DNA from 3 places in the Pseudarthrobacter sp. MDT1-22 genome. Region 1 is predicted to be linked to each of the others. Evidence: predicted binding sites of a transcription regulator. Region 1 holds the regulator's gene; each other region holds the start of a gene.
What was found. Region 1 encodes Rex, which represses fermentation and respiration genes when NADH is low (regulators of the CRP and FNR family bind a similar motif). Its sites were predicted from a motif close to CTTGTGAANNNNTTCACAAG; they were not measured.
Positions count from the first base shown of each region.

Region 2: benA (benzoate 1,2-dioxygenase large subunit) is a predicted target of Rex. The motif match lies at 3,028-3,047, and genes of this name have one in related genera.
Region 3: ACX80M_RS07445 (glyceraldehyde-3-phosphate dehydrogenase) is a predicted target of Rex. The motif match lies at 3,264-3,283, and genes of this name have one in related genera.

Region 1 is NZ_JBTNDK010000005.1:152,078-158,063, forward strand. Features, by position in the region: gene ACX80M_RS06310 (3-deoxy-7-phosphoheptulonate synthase) at 1-379, shown strand, start outside; gene ACX80M_RS06315 (helix-turn-helix domain-containing protein) at 523-735, shown strand; gene ACX80M_RS06320 (30S ribosomal protein bS22) at 892-990, shown strand; gene ACX80M_RS06325 (HAD family hydrolase) at 1,244-2,062, opposite strand; gene ACX80M_RS06330 (glutaredoxin family protein) at 2,213-2,488, shown strand; gene ACX80M_RS06335 (redox-sensing transcriptional repressor Rex) at 2,558-3,283, shown strand; gene ACX80M_RS06340 (hypothetical protein) at 3,341-4,159, opposite strand; gene ACX80M_RS06345 (hypothetical protein) at 4,340-5,092, opposite strand; gene ACX80M_RS06350 (YceI family protein) at 5,201-5,749, opposite strand; gene ACX80M_RS06355 (histidine phosphatase family protein) at 5,952-5,986, shown strand, end outside.
Region 2 is NZ_JBTNDK010000045.1:10,343-16,328, forward strand. Features, by position in the region: gene benC (benzoate 1,2-dioxygenase electron transfer component BenC) at 1-858, opposite strand, end outside; gene benB (benzoate 1,2-dioxygenase small subunit) at 976-1,512, opposite strand; gene benA (benzoate 1,2-dioxygenase large subunit) at 1,549-2,931, opposite strand; gene catA (catechol 1,2-dioxygenase) at 3,243-4,139, shown strand; gene ACX80M_RS20020 (benzoate/H(+) symporter BenE family transporter) at 4,249-5,547, shown strand; gene ACX80M_RS20025 (SDR family NAD(P)-dependent oxidoreductase) at 5,965-5,986, shown strand, end outside.
Region 3 is NZ_JBTNDK010000007.1:6,634-12,619, reverse strand. Features, by position in the region: gene def (peptide deformylase) at 1-353, shown strand, start outside; gene ACX80M_RS07455 (HNH endonuclease family protein) at 363-1,160, opposite strand; gene ACX80M_RS07450 (hypothetical protein) at 1,286-1,489, opposite strand; gene ACX80M_RS07445 (glyceraldehyde-3-phosphate dehydrogenase) at 1,567-3,045, opposite strand; RNA gene rnpB (RNase P RNA component class A) at 3,314-3,700, opposite strand; gene ACX80M_RS07435 (YaaA family protein) at 3,757-4,521, shown strand; gene ACX80M_RS07430 (zinc ribbon domain-containing protein) at 4,582-5,337, opposite strand; gene ACX80M_RS07425 (Nif3-like dinuclear metal center hexameric protein) at 5,516-5,986, opposite strand, start outside.

The sequences.
Region 1 (5,986 bases):
ACGGAAGGGCCCCAATTACTCAGCGGCCGACGTCGAAAGCGCCTCCGCCAAGCTCGCCGGCAAGGGGCTCAACCCCCGGCTGATCGTGGACGCCAGCCACGCCAACAGCGGCAAGAGCCACCACCGGCAGGCGGAAGTGGCGCTGGAAATCGGCGCACAGCTGGAGGACGGCGGCGAGGCGGCACAGGCCATCGCGGGTGTCATGCTGGAGAGCTTCCTGGTGGGCGGAGCCCAGAACCTGGATGTCACCGAGCATGCGGCGGGCCGGGCGGAACTGGTCTACGGGCAGAGTGTCACGGACGCGTGCATGGATTGGGACGTCTCCGTTTCGGTCCTCGATCAGCTCGCGGCGTCCGCCCGGAAGCGCCGGACCGCTTAATGATTGCCCGGATGACTTTCACTACAGCCCCATGAACCTCTAGAGTATCTAACACATGGTTGGTGGATGGCTCAGCATCGGCACACCGAAATATGAATCAAAGCTGGGGTACTGTCGTCATCCATCAGCAAAGGAATAGGGAAATGTCCGCAGAACAGAACTTCTCGAACGCGAAGTTCCTGACCGTGGCCGAAGTGGCCGAGGTCATGCGCGTCTCCAAAATGACCGTCTATCGGCTGGTCCACTCCGGCGAAATGCCCGCCGTGCGTTTCGGCCGGTCGTACCGGGTGCCGGAGAGCGCCGTCGAGCAGTACCTCAAGGGTGCTGTGGTGGACGGGCACTCCGAAACCGCCTGAGCATTACCTGCGGTCAGTGGGCATCGCCAAGAAGCGGTACCCTGTTAAGGAACGTTTTACGTCATTGTAAGAATCTGTCAGTTGTTTCAGTCTGTAGCTCTGTCCACGGACCATTTCCATCAGACAGGTACTGCATCTAGTTTGTGAGGAACTTTCGTGGGTTCAGTTATTAAGAAGCGTCGCAAGCGTATGGCCAAGAAGAAGCACCGCAAGTTGCTTCGTAAGACCCGTCACCAGCGCCGCAATAAGAAGTAGAGATACTTCGACAAGCGTGAAATGCCCGTTGCCTATCCGGCAGCGGGCATTTTTTGTCTCCGCGAGGTCGCCATCGACGTTTCACCGTCGCTTAGCGTTCAGCCTTTCCCAACCCTCGCAAGCTCGGGCCGGGACCCGCGGGCTTTCACTTCCGCCGATAGGCGGTCCGGCGGTCGCTGGGCGACCTCTGTCCCGCGATCGACGGCGATGCGCTCCTACGCGAAACATCGACGGCGACCGCTGTGGCGGCAGCTTATGCCCGGGGGCCGCGCATCCGGGAGTATCCGCGCCAGAGCCCGTAGACGGCGCCGCCGGCCGTTGCTGCCTTGAGCCCCAGGGTGGCGGCGCGGCGGCCGGAACGGAAGTCGTAGACCGGCCAGTTGTTGTCCCGCGCGTGGCGGCGGAGCCTGGCATCAGGGTTGATGGCTACCGGGTGCCCCACGAGGGTCAGCAGCGGGATGTCATTATATGAGTCGCTGTAGGCCCAGCACCGCTTGAGGTCCAGGCCTTCGGCGTGGGCCAGGGCCTGCACTGCCACTGCCTTGGCGGAACCGTGCAGGATGTCGCCCACCAGCCGGCCGGTGTACATGCCGTCGGCAACCTCGCCCACGGTGCCCAAGGCTCCGGTCAGGCCGAGCCTGGTGGAAATGACCGCGGCAACCTCGATGGGGGTTGCGGTAACCAGCCAGACCCGCCGGCCCACGCGCAGGTGCTGCTGCGCCAGTGCCTTGGCGCCGGGCCAGATCCTGGACGCGATCATTTCGTCGTAGACCTCTTCGCCCAGGGCCTTGACGTCTTCCACGGTGATGCCCTCGGCGAGGGTGAGGGCGGAGTCGCGGACAGCGTGGACATCGTCCATGTTCTCGCCGCGCGCCACAAATTTGAACTGCTTCCATGCGAACCCCGCAGCCTGCGTCAGGGTGAAGGCGCCGCGTTGGTGCATCTTGCGGGCAACATGGAAGAGGCTGGCGCCTTTCATGAGGGTGTTATCGACGTCGAAGAAGGCGGCTTCGCCGGTCTGCATCAACGCATCCGGCTGGGTCACCACAGCGACGTACTTCTCCTCGGGCATGTCCACGAGTCTAGTCAATACTCGGTGACCAAGATTTCAGTGCCAGCGCGAGTGCCAGCGCTCGCCCGGATACCCGCGTCGCCGTACGCCCCGCCGTCGGCCGCTGTCCTCTGCCCAGCTCTCTGCCCTGAAGGGCGATACGGTTAAGGCATGGCAAAACCCGAGGTAGTCCTCATCACCAAAGCAGACTGTCACCTGTGTGCAGGAGCGCGCGACGCCGTCGGACGCGTTACTGCCTCGCTGGGACTCGGGTGGACGGAACAGCAGGTGGACGAGCTGCCGGAACTGCGTGAGCGGTACGCGGAGGAAATCCCCGTAGTCCTGGTGGATGGAATCCAACGCGATTTCTGGAAGATCGACGAAGCCCGGCTGGAGCGCGTCCTCAAACGCGCCATGGCCCAATCGGAAAGCGGCCTCGCAGAATGACACCGGCTTTGTTGGCACCAGCGGCGGGGCTCTAGAGTGGAGTCACGACGCGATGGGATGGAGGGGATAGTGACTTCACTGGATCCATCTCCCCATGCTGTCCAAGGTACAGAGGCTGGCCACAGTACACAGCCCGTCCACGGTGCCGAGTCCACCAAACAAATACCGCCCGCAGCGGTGGCCCGGCTGACCATCTACCTGCGCGCCCTTAACACGCTGCTGTCCGACGGCGTCGAACGGGTATCTTCGGAATCGCTGGCGGAAGCGTCAGGAGTGAGCTCGTCAACCCTTCGCAAGGACCTTTCCTATGTGGGTTCCTACGGCACGCGCGGAGTGGGCTACGAAGTGCAGTACCTGAGCCGTCACATCTCCGCAGCCCTAGGGCTGACCCACGACTGGAAGGTCGCCATTGTTGGCGCGGGTAACCTCGGCAAGGCCCTGGCCCGTTACGGCGGCTTCGAGTCCCGCGGGTTTGACGTCGTGGCAATTTTCGACGCCGACCAGATGGTGGTGGGCAATGAAGTCGGCTGGCTGCGCGTCAGCGACGCTGCGGACATGGAGGCCGTGTTGCAGCGGACGGGCGCCAACATGGTGGTCCTGGCACTTCCGGCCCACGTGGCGCAGGCCGTGTGCGACCGCGTGGTGGCGGCCGGCGTCCGCAGCATCCTGAGCTTCGCCCCCGTTATGCTGCAAGTCCCCGAGGGCGTCAACCTCCGCAAGGTGGATATGGCCACCGAACTGCAGATCCTCGCCTATCACGCACAACGGGCGCAGACCCCGGACCAGACCGCCTAGTTCGTCGGCGGCTGATGGGGCCCACGTCCGTTAGGGTGTGGATGCGACTCGTTGGTACTACTGCCCGTAGGGGTTGCCAGGCGTGGTGCCCGGGGCGCCGTACGGGTTAGCGAACGGCTGCTGCTTGCGGAAGTAAGGTGCCGCGGCCGGCAGGTAGAGCAGCACGATCGCTGCGATCCCGGCCAGCGTCCCCACGGTTCCAAGGCTCGGTGGTCCGAAGAGGCCGAAAATGGACAGTGCCGCGAAAACGGTACCGAGGATGCGGGCCCAGTTCTTGCCCTTACGGACGAAGAACGCCACCAGCGCGTACAGCCCAGCGCCGATGATGGCGAAGACCACGAGCGACCCGGCGAGGACACCCTTGAAATCGTCAAAGGCAAACTCCGTGCCGGTAGCGCCACCGCTGCGCATGGCGTCTTCGAAGGCGCGGCGCATCGCCGGGTCATCGAGCATGCCAATGCCCATCAGCAGGCTGATGACATACACAACACCCGCGCCAATCAGCAGCCAGAACGAGATGTTGACCAGCTGGGGAACCCCGTTGGATCCCGTGGCCTGCGGCTGCTCGGACGGGTACTGCGTGTAAGGGGACTGCCCGTACGGCTGTTGACCATAAGGCGGAGGCGTGGGCTGGCCGAACTGCGGCGGGTTGTTCTGGCCATACTGCGGGGCGTTTTGCCCGTACTGCGGTCCGTTTTGCCCGTACTGGGGTGCCGGGGGAGTCTGCTGGCCATACTGCGGTGCGTTTTGCCCGTACTGGGGCGCCGGCGGTGTGGGCTGCCCGAACTGCGGGCTGTTCTCGCCGTATCGGGGCGCTGGCGGCTGGTTGCCGGGCTCGGGCTCGTTCGGAACGGGAGGCGGGACAGGCGTGCTCATGAGCGGTCCTTTGCAGGTCGGATGTCAGTTCGGCTGCTGGGTGCAGTCCAACTGGCCTGCCCCCAGTACGGCATACTTCCCACCGTACCCCCGGCGGGTGCCGCGGGGGATCATTCCGGAGAGGTATTCCCACAGAACTCAGCGGGGGTCGCGCAAGACTGTGTTTCTACTGGATCCGGTCTACGCGCGGCCCTTGGCGGCGTTGAACCAGGCCTGCGAGTTCGGCAGCCACATGAGCACCGTTGCCGCGGCGCTGATGAGGAAGCCCAGCCAGTTGTTGCCGATGCCTTGGCCCATGCCGCCGCCGCCCACGCTGCCGCCAAGCACGGCGAGCACCAGCGAAACGCCGGCCACGATGGTCAGCGCAAGTCTTGCCCATTCCTTGCCCTCCTTCATCTTCAGGACCAGGACAATCTGGGCCGCCGCCAGGGCCAGTGCCACCAGGACGAGCAGGAGGACCACAACGGCCAGCCCGGGTGCCACGACGAACAACGCCAGCGAACCCAACACGCCGAACAGGCCGCCAAGGACTCCCAGCATGCCGCCGATGAGCCAGATCCAGTACGAGACCTTGAGCTCGGTGGGCAGCCCGGTCACGCTGAACATGCCGGAGAACCCGGCCTTGGGCATAACGTCGTTGAAGTTGCGGGGGCCGTCGGTTGGCATCTCAAAACGGAGGCCGCCCGGCTGGCCCGGCTGGTTGTATGGCTGGCCGGGCTGCGGGTAGGCCTGGCCCGGCGCGGGATAAGCCTGGCCCGGCTGCGGGTAGGCGGGTGGCGGCTGGTAGCCGGCCGGAGGAACGTTCCGGGCAGGAGGAACGTGGCCGGCAGGCGGCTGAGTGGCAGGCGGCTGAGTGACGGGCGGCTGGGCGCCGGGTTGCTCGGCGTCGGGCTGCTGGGGCTGCTGGGGCTGCGGTACTTCACTGTTGCTCATGGGTCACACTGTAGACCGCGGATCCGCCGGTATCTAGGGGATAAAACAAAGCACCCCGGCCGCCAGATTCCGGGGAAACATGGCGGCCGGGGTGCTTCAGGAAGAAAACTATGCTGCGGGTGCGATGAACGCGAGCTCCAGGTTGACGGCAACCTTGTCGCTGACCAGCACGCCGCCGGCTTCCAGCACGGCGTTCCAGGTCAGGCCGAAGTCCTTGCGGCTGATGGTGGTTTCGGCGGAGACGCCGGCGCGGGTCATGCCGAACGGGTCCACGGCCACGCCGTTGAACTCGGTCTCAAGGGCAACGGGGCGGGTGACGCCCTTGATGGTGAGGTCCCCGGTCAGCTCGTAGCTGTTGCCCTTGGCCACGAGGCTGTTGGAGACGAAGGAGATTTCCGGGAAGGCCTCGACGTCGAAGAAGTCTTCGCCGCGGACGTGGCCGTCGCGGTTGACATCGCCGGAGTCGAAGCTGGCGGTCTGGATGGTGGCGCTGATTTTGGAATCGGCCACGTTGTCGGCGAGGTCCAGGGTTGCCACGGCATCCTTGAACTGGCCGCGGACCTTGCTGATGCCTGCGTGCCGGACGGTGAAGGCGATCTCGCTGTGCGAGTTGTCGAGGGTCCAGGTGCCGGTGGTGACGTCTGCGGGAAGAGTCATGGTGTTTCTCCTTGGGTTTGTCGGGTGGTACGTCCGGATAGCTTGACGCTTCATCTGTTGAATCCTCAACTATCCGCTGCATCCAGTATAAACATGCATTTGCATGTTTTGTTCCCCGTTCCGGAACATTTTTCCAAAAGTTTGAGTTCTACTGGATGTAGAAGATTTCGGATAGCACGCCATCTTTGAGAAACTGGTAAACATGCCCCAATCCACTGTCCATCTGCTCCGCCACGG
Region 2 (5,986 bases), on a different contig from region 1:
CTGGGTGACATAACCCGTGTTTGGAGCAGACGTGCCCGGTTCGGAAGCAATGTAGTCCCACGTGAATCCGGGCAGCTTCGCCTCATATTCCCGCAGCCAGTCCAAGCCAACGATGTCCGCCTCGCGGGTCAAACCATAAATTAGGTGGACGGGCACCGACTGCGGATTCTCGGAGAGCTTCTCAAGGATGGACAAGAGCGGGGCCAGGCCGGTACCGCCTGCCAGGAGCAGCAGGGGTCGCTTGGGCTCGCGCAGGAAGAACGAGCCGTAGGGACCCGTGAATTCTATGGAGTCGCCCACCGCTGCCCTGTCGCGCAGGTATTCGGACATCGCACCTTGGGGCGTCACCCGCACCATGAACGACGCATCGTGCACCTCGGGGCCGCTGCTGAAGGAATAGGAACGCTCCGCGTCGGTTCCGGGGACCTTGACGTTGACGTACTGGCCCGGAAGGAAGGCCAGAGCATCCCGGTTTTCCACGTCCAAGGTGAAGGACACCGTTGTTTCCGTGTGCTTGTTGAGTTCCTTCACGGTGGAAGTGAAGGTGGTGGCCGAGGTCTTCGCCGACTCCGACGTGGCAGGGATCTGAATGGCCAGATCGGACTCCGGCACTGCCTGGCAGGTGAGCATGTAGCCCTTTTCGAGCTCCTCCTCCGTCATGGCGTCGTCAATGTAATCACCCGGATCGAAGGAACCGGAATCGCAAAACGCCTTGCAGGTGCCGCACGCACCATCACGACAGTCCGACGGAATGTTGATGCGTGCCTTGTACGCGGCGTCCATCACGGTCTCGTAGTCGCCGACCTTGATGACTTTGGTGACGCCATCCTCGAAGCTGAGGGCTACTTTGTGGCCCATGATTTCCTCCTGGCTGGGGATCGCGTCGTAGCGACCCGGGAAAGTGTGGATGTGCCCGCCGGGCACGGTTTTGAAACGGTCAAGGCCGGGGCCGGGGCCGGCACCGGCACGCTGCCGTCAGATCATGTAGACGTCAACCACGTGGTGGATGTAGTCATTCTTGAGGACGACCTTCTTCTTCATGATCACCGGCTCCCTGCCGGCAAGATCGATCGTGTAGAAGCTGGTCCCGAAGTACGTGTCCGTTGTGTTGTAGCGGAAGTACAGGGTGAACCAGTTGAAGCGCACCTTTACCTGGTCGCCGTCGTGCTCCACGATCTCGATGTTTGTGATGTTGTGCCCGGTGCGGGGCTCCGGGAGGGAGGTGGCCGAGGACCGGTCCGTCTTGATCCGGAAGACCCGGTCCTCAATGCCGCCGCGGTTATCGTAGTAAATGAGCGAGATCTCGTTTTGCGGGTCCTCGGTCAGCCGGTCGTCGACGTCCCATGCGGGCATCCAGAACTCGGAGTCCGGGTGGTAGCACTGGAGCCAGTCATCAAATTGGCGCTCATCCAGCAGCCGGGCCTCCCGGTACAGGAAGGCACGGACGGTTTCGAGCGTGGCGATCTCTTCGGCGGTCTTGAGCGCCGGAGCAGGTTTTGTCAGGTTGATCATGGGTTATGCACTCTCTCTGGTTCGACGTGGACGCGGTCAGGCAGTGACGGGGAGGCTATCCAAAGCGGAGCGCTCCGCCTCCGCCAAGCCCCGGTCCATGACTTCCTTCCAGTACCCGTGCTGGATCGGGTAGAGCCCCTCGTCCTCCGTGCGCACCCCGGAGGCTATGACCTTGGTCATACCCAGCGCCCGGGCCTGCTCGTCGGGGCCGGCGATCTCGTGGGTGGACCCGCGCGTCATGTCGTTCCACGGCGCCGAGGTGGCCCAGTAAGTCTTGTTGCAGGATCGGAACTCTTCGAGGTCGTCGGGGGTGGCCATGCCCGTCGCGTTGAAGAAGTCCTCGTACTGGCGGATGCGCTTGGAGCGGTTCTCCTGGGATTCGCCCTTGGGTGCGATGCAGTAAATGGTGACCTCGGTCTGGTCCGCGGAGATGGGGCGGAAGTGGCGGATCTGGGAGGAGAACTGGTCCATGATGTAGACATTCGGGTACAGGCACAGGTTCCGCGAGATGTTGATCATGAAGTTGGCCATTTCCTCGCCGTACTTCGCCACGAGCTCCTCGCGGCGGTCCCACAGCGGGCGGTCCTCGGGGTTGGTCCACTCCTGCCATAGCAGCAGGTGGCCGTGGTCGTAGGAGTAGAAGCCGCCCTTGACCTTGCCCCACTTGCCGGCGTCCATGGCCTTGGTCTTGTTGGCGGAGTCGCCTGCGCTGCGGCGGGCGGTGGTGGCAGCGTAGTTCCAGTGCACGGCGGTGACGTGGTAGCCGTCGGCGCCGTTCTCCGCCTGCACCTTCCAGTTGCCGTCATATGTGTAGGTGGATGAGCCGCGCAGCACTTCGAGTCCCTCCGGGGACTGGTCCACGATGGAGTCGATCACCTTGGTGGCGTCACCCAGGTGCTCTTCGAGCGGGAGCACGTCCGCCTTCAAGGAACCAAAGAGGAAACCGCGGTAGGAGTCGAAGCGGGCAACCTTGGTGAGGTCGTGGGAGCCCTCTTTGTTGAAAGTCTCCGGGTAGCCGGCGTTGCGGGAGTCCTTGACCTTCAGCAACTCACCGGAGTTCTTGAAGGTCCAGCCATGGAACGGGCAGGTGAAAGTGGTGCGGTTGTCCGTCTTGCGGCGGCACAGCATCGCGCCGCGGTGGGAGCAGGCGTTGACGATGCAGTTCAGGTTCTCGTCCTTGTCGCGGGTGATTACTACGGGAGTGCGGCCGATGTTCGTGGTGAAGTAGTCCCCCACATTGGGGATCTGGGACTCATGGGCGAGATAAACCCAGTTGCCCTCGAAGATGTGCTTCATCTCCAGTTCGAAAATATCCTCATCGGTGAAAATTTCGCGCTTGGCCCGGATGACGCCGTTCTCACGGTCGTCGATCACGGCGTCGGAAAGGACCTCACGGACATGGGTCAGGTTCTCGGTCATGGCTGCTCCTTCATTGGAGGGTGCTATACAAATTTGGCGGAAGGTCCGGGCCAGCCGGGGGCGCCGGCGGGGGACGTTGTCAGGCAATCCTGCCCTATCGTGACCACCCTCACATCAGGCAAACACCTAGGTTCGACCAAGGGTGAAATTATGTAGGCTTCATGACTAAAAAGCGGCCAAATTGATATTTGTGGCGTCCTTATCGCGAGGCCTATCATGAGACAGACATCACGCGAAGCCACGTCACCGCGGAATTACACCCCGGCTCGCACCGGGTGCAGGAACCCTTCCTCCCCTGTTCAACGAAGAGTATGGAGAACACCATGACTGACACCCAAACGGACGCCCGTAAAGAGGACGAGGGCACTGCCGTCGAAGCCGGTTCAAAGGCCACCGAGCGCTTTACCGCCTCAGGAAAGCTCGCGCAGCTGGACGTGCCGAAGGAAAGGGTGAGCCTGCTGGCAGGGGCACTCATCAAGGCCGCCAACGACATCGTCGTCGAACACGAGGTCACCTACGAGGAATACAACGCACTCAAGGCCTGGCTGATCAAGGTAGGGACAGACGGGGAATGGCCGCTGTTCCTGGACGTGTGGCTGGAACACACTGTCGAGGACGTCAACTCCCAGGACCGTCCGGGCACCGTGGGGACCATTGAGGGACCCTACTACGTCCCCGGCTCCCCCGTGCTCCAGAGCCCTGGCACCGTGGAGATGCGCGAGGACGAGGAGGGCACCCCACTGCACTTCACGGGCCGCTTCACTGATACCGAAGGCAATGCAATCCAAGGTGCCCAGGTGGAAATTTGGCATGCGGACAGCGCCGGGTTCTACTCCCAGTACGCCCCGGGCCTCCCCGAGTGGCTCTTCCGCGCCACGGTCAAGGCGAAGGACGGCGGCCGCTTCGAAATCAACACGATGCGCCCGGCGCCGTACCAGATTCCCACGGACGGAGCTTGCGGGCAGCTGATCAACGCGGCCGGGTGGCACGCCTGGCGCCCGGCGCACATCCACATCAAGGTCTCCGCGCCCGGCTTCCAGCCTGTAACCCAGCAGCTGTACTTCCCCGGCGATCCTCACAACGACGATGACATCGCATCGGCGGTCAAGCCCGAGCTGATGCTGGACCCGCGGCCGCGCACGGACGGCCAGTCCGGCGAAGAAGTGGTCTATGACTACGTCCTCGCCAAGGAAGGCCAGCACAAGTAGGAACCACCGCCCGAAATCGGTGCCGGCGCCTCGGCTCTTGCACGGACGGCGCCCCGGAGTGCCAACTCCGGGGCGCCAGTGTTTTTTTCCGCCGTTCCCAGGAGCCAGAATGCCGCGATCCCGCGAGATCCAGCCCGCCATGCCCCACGCGGAAGCCGCTGTGGCCCCGGAGTCCCAGCCGCTGCTCGAACGCCCGGGGGTTCGCCCCGCGGGGGTGCGCCAATTCCTCCGTGACCTGAGCACGCCCTACGTATCCAACGGGGTGATCGGCCTCATCTTTGCCGGCTCCGGCCCGATAGCGGTCACGCTGGCCGTTGGAACGGCGGGCGGACTTACCCAAGGCCAGCTCGCGTCCTGGGTGTTTGCCATCCTCTTCTCGGGCGGGGCGGCGACCCTGTTCATGTCGCTCCTCTATCGCCAGCCCCTCGGCTTCGCCTGGTCCATTCCCGGCACAGTGCTCTTGGGCCCGTCCCTGCAGCACTTGTCCTTTCCGGAGGTGGTCGGGGCGTTCTTCACGTCCGGCATTCTCATCCTCGGGCTGGGTGCCACCGGAATGGTTCGCCGGATCATGGCAGCCGTCCCGATGCCGATCGTCATGGCCATGGTGGCCGCTGTGTTCCTGAAATTCGGCACCGACGTCGTTGCCTCAGCCCAGGCGAACCCCGTGGTGACTGTCCCGATGGTGGCCGTCTTCCTGGTCCTCTCGGCCGTGCCTGCCCTGGGCAGGTTCATTCCCCCGGTGCTCGGCACCCTTGTGGTCGGTTGCCTGGCCGTGGCGGCAAGTGGTCAGTTTGCCCTCCGGGAAAGCGGACCGATTCTTGCCACCCCGGTCTTCACCCTTCCTGAGTTCACCTGGGCTGCCCAGCTCGAACTGGTTGTTCCCCTGGCCCTCACCGTGCTGTTCGTTCAGAATGGCCAGGGCGTCGCCGTTCTCGGTGCCGCCGGCCACAATCCGCCGATCAATGTCTTCGCCATCGTTTCAGGCGCGTTTTCCTTGCTCAACGCTTGCTGCGGCGCTGTTTCAGCCTGCGTGACCGGCCCCACGAACGCCCTCATGACCTCCTCGGGAAGCAGGCAGCGCCAGTACACAGCTGCAGTGGTGTACGGCGTTCTGGCCATAATCTGCGCCCTCCTGGCTCCCACCCTCACCCGTCTCATGCTCGCCGCGCCCACGGAATTCATCCTGGCCCTGGGCGGCCTTGCGATGCTGAGGGCCCTCCAGCAAGCCTTTTTGACCGCCTTCGCCACAGCCTTCACATTGGGGTCCCTGGTGACCTTCGTCGTGACCATCTCCGGTTTGAGCCTTTTCAACATCCATCCGGCGTTCTGGGGGCTCGTCATCGGCTACATGGTGTCCCGGCTGCTTGAACGCGCGGATCACGCCAAGTCTCAACGCCGGGATTGCTAGCGGCACGTCTTAGGCCTCCTCAATCCTGCTTGGCATCTTCATGCAAATACTGCTCAGCAATTAGTCGCTTGCGGAGATCCAACGACTTTGAGATTCTCGACACCAAATTCGATTCGTAACCGGACTGTTCCCGTCGCCGAATGGTATGCGGAAGCCCCCCGGCGTCGCTGGGCAGAAGAAGCCGAATTGGCTGTTTTGATGATTCCGCCCATCATGATCCGCGTGCTGCTTTCGTGGGCGGTTCCGACGCACGGTATCGACTGGACTCTTCTGCAGCTGGCCAAGGGCTGATTCTGGCAGTTTAAGTGGGGACCGTCGCCCGCGTGCATCGCGGAGACCAAGCCGCAATGAGGCCCGTGATGATCCCCGCGCAGCCCCGCCGACAACGTCCAATTCCAAATCCCCACGGACGGCACAATGGTCCGCCCCAGTGCGGATC
Region 3 (5,986 bases), on a different contig from region 1:
TCCTGGTAAACCCGGTACTGACCCTGTCCAAGATCTCTGGCGCGCTGCCGGACCCCGAGGAAGAGGAAGAGGGCTGCCTCTCCTTCCCCGGCGGCGCATACCCGCTCAAGCGTGCGGAGTGGGCGCGGGTGGAAGGATTTGACGGCCATGGGCAGCCTGTGGAGTTCGAAGCGACCGGATGGTTCGCACGGGTCATCCAGCACGAATACGACCACCTCGACGGAAAGCTCTACGTCAACCGGCTGATTGACCGCTATGCACGGAAGGCCATGAAACTGGCCAAGAAGAGCGGCTGGGGTGTGCCCGGCCTGACCTGGATGCCCGGTGTGGATCCGGACCCGTTCGGCCACTGAGCCGACGCATTACCTCGCAGTAATGGTTGGCTGGTCCGGGCAGGAGTCCAGGACGCGCTTCATCGCATCCTTCTCCGGCTGCGTGACCCACAGTCCATAGGATGCCTTCACCGAGATCTGGCGGGCCACGTAATGGCAGCGGATGTTTTTGTTCTTCGGCAGCCAGGTGGCGGCGTCGCTTGCGCTCTTCTGCTGATTTGCAGGACCGTCCGCGGCGATGAGGTTTAACGGATCGTTGGCCAGGCTCTGGCGCTGCTGCGGGGTCAGCCCCTGTGCGCCTTTCTGCCACGCGTCACTGAGCGCCACGACGTGATCGATCTGGATTTCCTTGCTGCTTTCCGGGCCACGCCGGAACAACATGGCTTTGCCCGTGTACGGCTCATGGATGGACCCTGACACTACCTTGCATTTGGAACCCTCCGTGAAGCCCACAGCGGTGAGGTCCCTGCGGAGGATGTCATTGCGGGTGTCGCAGCCGTTCCGGTCCACGTCCAGCCAGGCCTGCCCGAAGGCCTCCCGCTGGTAATTGTCTTTGGGAGCCCGTCCCTTGACGGGAAGCCGCTCGAGGGCGGTCAGGGCACTCCCCTGCGGTACAGCGTGCACCGGGATCACGGGCTTCATCCAGGTCCCGTCGAAAACAGGCGCCTCGCGGGGCCCGGCGATTGCCGGTTCTGCCACAGCGAACTGGCCCGCGGTGAAAAACCACCCCGCGGAGCCCACTGCCGACACGGCCAGCACCGCCAGTAGAGCCCAGGCCTGCCTCGAGCGGCGGCGGGCACGGCGGTAGGCACGCCAGCTGACGGTCATGGGCAACCGGCTCTTCCTGAAATGTAATGCACCAGAAGAGCCTAGGCCACCCCACTGACACCCATGCGGTTATCCACAATGGGGAGGACGAGTGGCCCGGGACATCCGCCTACTGCTACGGCCGGCTACTGCTCCCGGACTACACGGCGCAGGTCTTCTTCGGCAACCTGAAGGAGCCCTTCGAGCTGGCGCACGCGGTCGTCGCCGACGTCGCCGGAAGCCCGGGACGCGCGGGCCTGCTCCAGGAGCCTGATGGCCTCTTTGTGGTTGGCCCTGGCGACGTCGAGGGCGTGTTCAAGGGTGGTCTCGTGGAGAGTTTCGTTATCCATGCCACCAGTGTGGTCCCGATTCCCGGCTGATTCCAGCGAACCAGCCGGGAATGTCCGGCAGCCAGCCCGCAAACGGCCTAGACGGCGATTGCGGCCAAGGCCGCAGCGGCCTCCTTGGCGGGGAACGCCTGCGGGTTGACGCCGGCCATCTCTTCCATAACCCGGACTACCTGGCAGCTGTAGCCGAACTCGTTGTCGTACCAGACGTAAAGAATCAGGTTCTTGTCGTTGGAGATCGTGGCGAGGCCGTCAACGATGCCGGCACGGCGCGAGCCGACGAAGTCCGTGGAAACAACCTCAGGCGAATCGATGTAGTCAATCTGCTTGCGGAGGTCCGAATGCAGGGACATCTGACGCAGATAATCATTCACCTCATCCTTGGTGGTGCCGTTTTCCAGGCTGAGGTTCAGGATCGCCAGCGAGACGTCCGGCGTGGGGACCCGGATGGAACTGCCCGTGAGCTTGCCCAGCAGTTCGGGCAGGGCCTTCGCCACAGCGGTGGCCGCACCGGTTTCCGTGATGACCATGTTCAGCGCGGCGGAGCGGCCCCGGCGGTCGCCCTTGTGGAAGTTATCGATCAGGTTCTGGTCGTTGGTGAAGGAGTGGACCGTCTCCACGTGGCCGTGGATCACACCGAACTTGTCGTTGATGGCCTTCAGGACCGGGGTAATGGCATTGGTGGTGCAGGACGCCGCGGACACGATCTGGTCCGTGTCCTCGATGGTGCCGTGGTTAATGCCGTGCACGATGTTCTTCAGCGCGCCCTTACCCGGGGCAGTCAGGAGAACGCGGGCAACGCCCTTGCTCTGCAGGTGCTGGGACAGGCCCTCAGCGTCGCGCCAGCGGCCCGTGTTGTCCACCACCAGGGCGTTGTGGATGCCGTACGCGGTGTAGTCGATCGTGGCGGGGTTGTCCGAGTAGATGACCTGGACCTGCACACCGTTCGCGGTGATGGTGTTGGCGTCCTCGTCCACGCGGATGGTTCCCTCGAAGGAGCCGTGGACCGAGTCGCGGCGCAGAAGGCTGGCGCGCTTGGTGAGGTCCTTGTCCGAGCCGCGGCGCACCACGATGGCACGCAGGCGCAGGCCGTGGCCGCCGCCGGCCTTTTCGATGAGAAGGCGCGCCAGCAGGCGGCCGATCCGGCCAAAGCCGTAGAGCACAACGTCGGTGCTGGTGCGGTCATCGCCACCACGCCTGCCTACTACCTCGGCAAGCTCGGCGCGGAGGAACTCTTCCAGGGTGGCGCCGTCGCCTTCTGCCTTGAACTTCTCCGCGAGGCGGGCGACGTCGATGGCCGCCGCACCTAGCTCCAGCTGAGCCAGGATGTTCAGCAGCGGTGCGGTCTCTTCGAGCAGGAGCTCGGTGTTGCTCATGCGGCGGGCGAAACGGTGCGCCTTGAGGATGTTCATAGTGGACTTGTTGATCAGGCTGCGGCCGTGAATGCTGGTCACCACGTTGTTTTCGCGGTACAGCCGGCCAATCACCGGAATCATGGCCTCGGCGAGAGCCTCCCGGCCCATCCACGTATCAAGACAAGAATCTGACGTCTGGCTCACAGAACTACCTTCCTCGGTTCAGCCGCATACGTCGTCGTACGCGGTTGGCGGCCACCTGATGTTGTCCAGGGGCTCTGGCACCGGCAGGATGCGGTCCATCCCGGGTGCCGTGGAGAAGCGTAAAGAAAAGCCACCGGCTGCGAACGCAGACCCGGCGGCAGAACTTCTACGTTCGCTCTCTATTCTAGGCTGGAGCGACACCGCGGACCGCCGCAACCGGCGTGAAATCACTCACATGCGGGGCGCGTCGGTGCCCGGCGGGTGGTGTTGGATGGGTTGACCGATACGCCGGGTTCTGTGCTCCCGTGCCGTTACCAGCGCGGGAGTAGCGGCCATCCATCTACGGACGCCGTTGCCGACGCCCTCCAGCGGCCTACCCGGACACTCGGGCGGGCAGCCCTCAAACGTGTCCTGTCTGGCCTTGCTCCGGGTGGGGTTTACCTAGCCTTCCCGGTCACCCGGGAAGCTGGTGGTCTCTTACACCACCGTTTCACCCTTACCTGCTGAGCTTCCGTTGCCGGAAGACGCAGGCGGTCTGTTCTCTGTGGCACTGGCCTGCGGGTTACCCCGAGTGGGCGTTACCCACCACCCTGCCCTGCGGAGCCCGGACGTTCCTCGAGCCACTTGCGTGACGCGCGGCCGCCTGGTCAACCCATCCGCAGCCAGTCTACCGCCGGAAGGAGGCCCCTCAGTCGCCGGTAGGATCGTACGGTGCTGATTCTGCTTCCCCCCTCCGAAGGCAAGACCCCCGCAGTCCGCGGGTCCGCCGTCGACTGGCCGTCACTGAGTTTTCCTGAACTCAACACCTACCGGGCCAAGGTCCTGGAAGCGCTGGGGACGGTGAGTGCACATGAGGATGCCCTCGCGCTGCTCGGCGTCGGCGCATCACTGCAGGACGACGTCGAACGCAACACCCGGCTCCACGCCGAACCGGCGGCCCCTGCGCACCAGATTTATTCGGGCGTTCTGTACGACGCCCTCGGCTACAAAACGCTGACCCCGGCGCAGCGCCGGAAGGCCGATGGTTCGGTGCTCGTGATCTCGGCCCTGTGGGGTGCCATCCGCTTCGCCGATCGTGTGCCCGCCTACCGGCTGTCGATGGGAACGGCACTGCCCGACGTCGGCCGCCTCGCCTCGTTCTGGAAGCCGCAGCTTTCGGAAGCCCTCGCGGAGTCGGTGTCCGGGCATCTGCTCGTGGACTGCCGCTCCAGCACGTATGCCATGGCATGGGCACCACCGCCGGCTCAGACGGTGGCCATCAACGTGTTCACCGAGGTCAACGGGGTGCGCAAGGTGGTCAGCCACTTCGCGAAACACACGCGCGGCGAGCTGGCACGGCACCTGCTTGCCCGCCGCGGCAACGCCCCGCAGACCCCGGTACAGCTGCTGAAGGCCGCGCGCGAGAAATGGGACGCGGAGTTGGTTGACGGTTCAGCGCGGAAACCGCACGCCCTGAACATCATCCTTCCCAACTAAGTAGCACTAACTGTCGTTTTGAACGTTCAAAACGACAGTTAGTGCTACTTACATGGGCTGCTAGGCAGTTGGGGCGGGGGTGTTCCACTCGGCGGAGCGCACGAGGATGGCGCCGGAGTCCGGGCAGAACACAATGTCGTCTTCGGCGGCGGCCTTGATTTCTGCGAGGTCTCCGGGGCTCAGCTTCATGCCGGAGGCTTCAGAGGTTCCGTGGAACAACCGGGCGGCGCCCGCTCCCCGCTTAGCGAGCGTCTTTCCGTAAATAGCCAGCATCCCGGCGTCGAGTCCTGCAGCGAATTCGGCACGCTTGCCGCGGACAACGGTCGCTTCAGCGGCCACCTCGGCCAGGGCCTCATCGAGTTCGGCGCGGATGCCTCCGAACGAGCCCTGGACGTTGTCCACGATGAGCTGCTGGGCAGCCTGGCGCTCGCGCAGCGAATCCAGGCGTTCCAGGACTTCCAACTCCACGTCTTCAAGGTCGGACCGGCGCTTGTTGAGGGAGGCAATGTCCTTCTGCAGGGCCACGAGGTCCTTTGACAGCCCTGTTCCGCTGTTGAGCCGGGCTTCGTCGCGTTCGATGCGGGAGGCGACCTGTTCGACGTCGGCCTCGGCGCGCTTCAGCTCGGCCTCGGCGTCATGGACGGCCATCTTGGCGGAGCCGAGTTCACCGTTGGCGACGGAAAGGGCTGACTGCAGGTCCTCGATCCGAGGATCAGTTTCCAGGGCGCGACGGCGGTTGGAGAGGGACTTGAGCTTTGCGTCCAGCCCCTGCAGTTCGAGCAACTTCAACTGTTCCGCCGGTGCTGCCTTGGCCACTATTTACCTCCGCTAAATCCAATCCGGCCGAAGCCGGGCACCGTATCGGCGCTCTATAGACTCTAGCGCCTAGCGTGCTCCCCAGGCTCGACAGGTCCCCACCGGCTCCCAAACCTCGCTGCGCTCGGTGTGGGTCCCTCGCCGGTGTGGGCCCGGCGACGGAGTTCGCACGCCAGGCTTAGCCCGGCGTCAGAATGAAGTCCCACGGATCGCTGTTGGTGGTACTTACCTGGATCTCGACGTCGTGGCCCTGATCGGCGAGCACATTGCCCAGTGCCGACGCAGCGGCGGGCAGCCAGAGCCATTCGCTGGCGAAGTGCGAAACGTCAATCAGGTACGGCCGGCCGTTCACTGCCGCTTCCCGGGCTTCGGACGCCGGATGGTGCCGGAGGTCGGCGGTGACATAGACGTCGGCGTTGTTGGCCCGCACTTCGTTAAACAGGGAATCCCCGGCCCCGCCGCAAACCGCAATACGCCGCACCAGCCCATCCTTATCCCCGGACACGCGGACTCCCCCGGCCACCGACGGCAGGATGCCGAACACCCTGGCTGCGAAATCGCCCAGGCTCATCACGTCCGCCAGATCACCCACGCGTCCGATGCCTTCCTCGGGCAGGCCGTTTGCGGCAACGGTCAGCGGGACAACGCC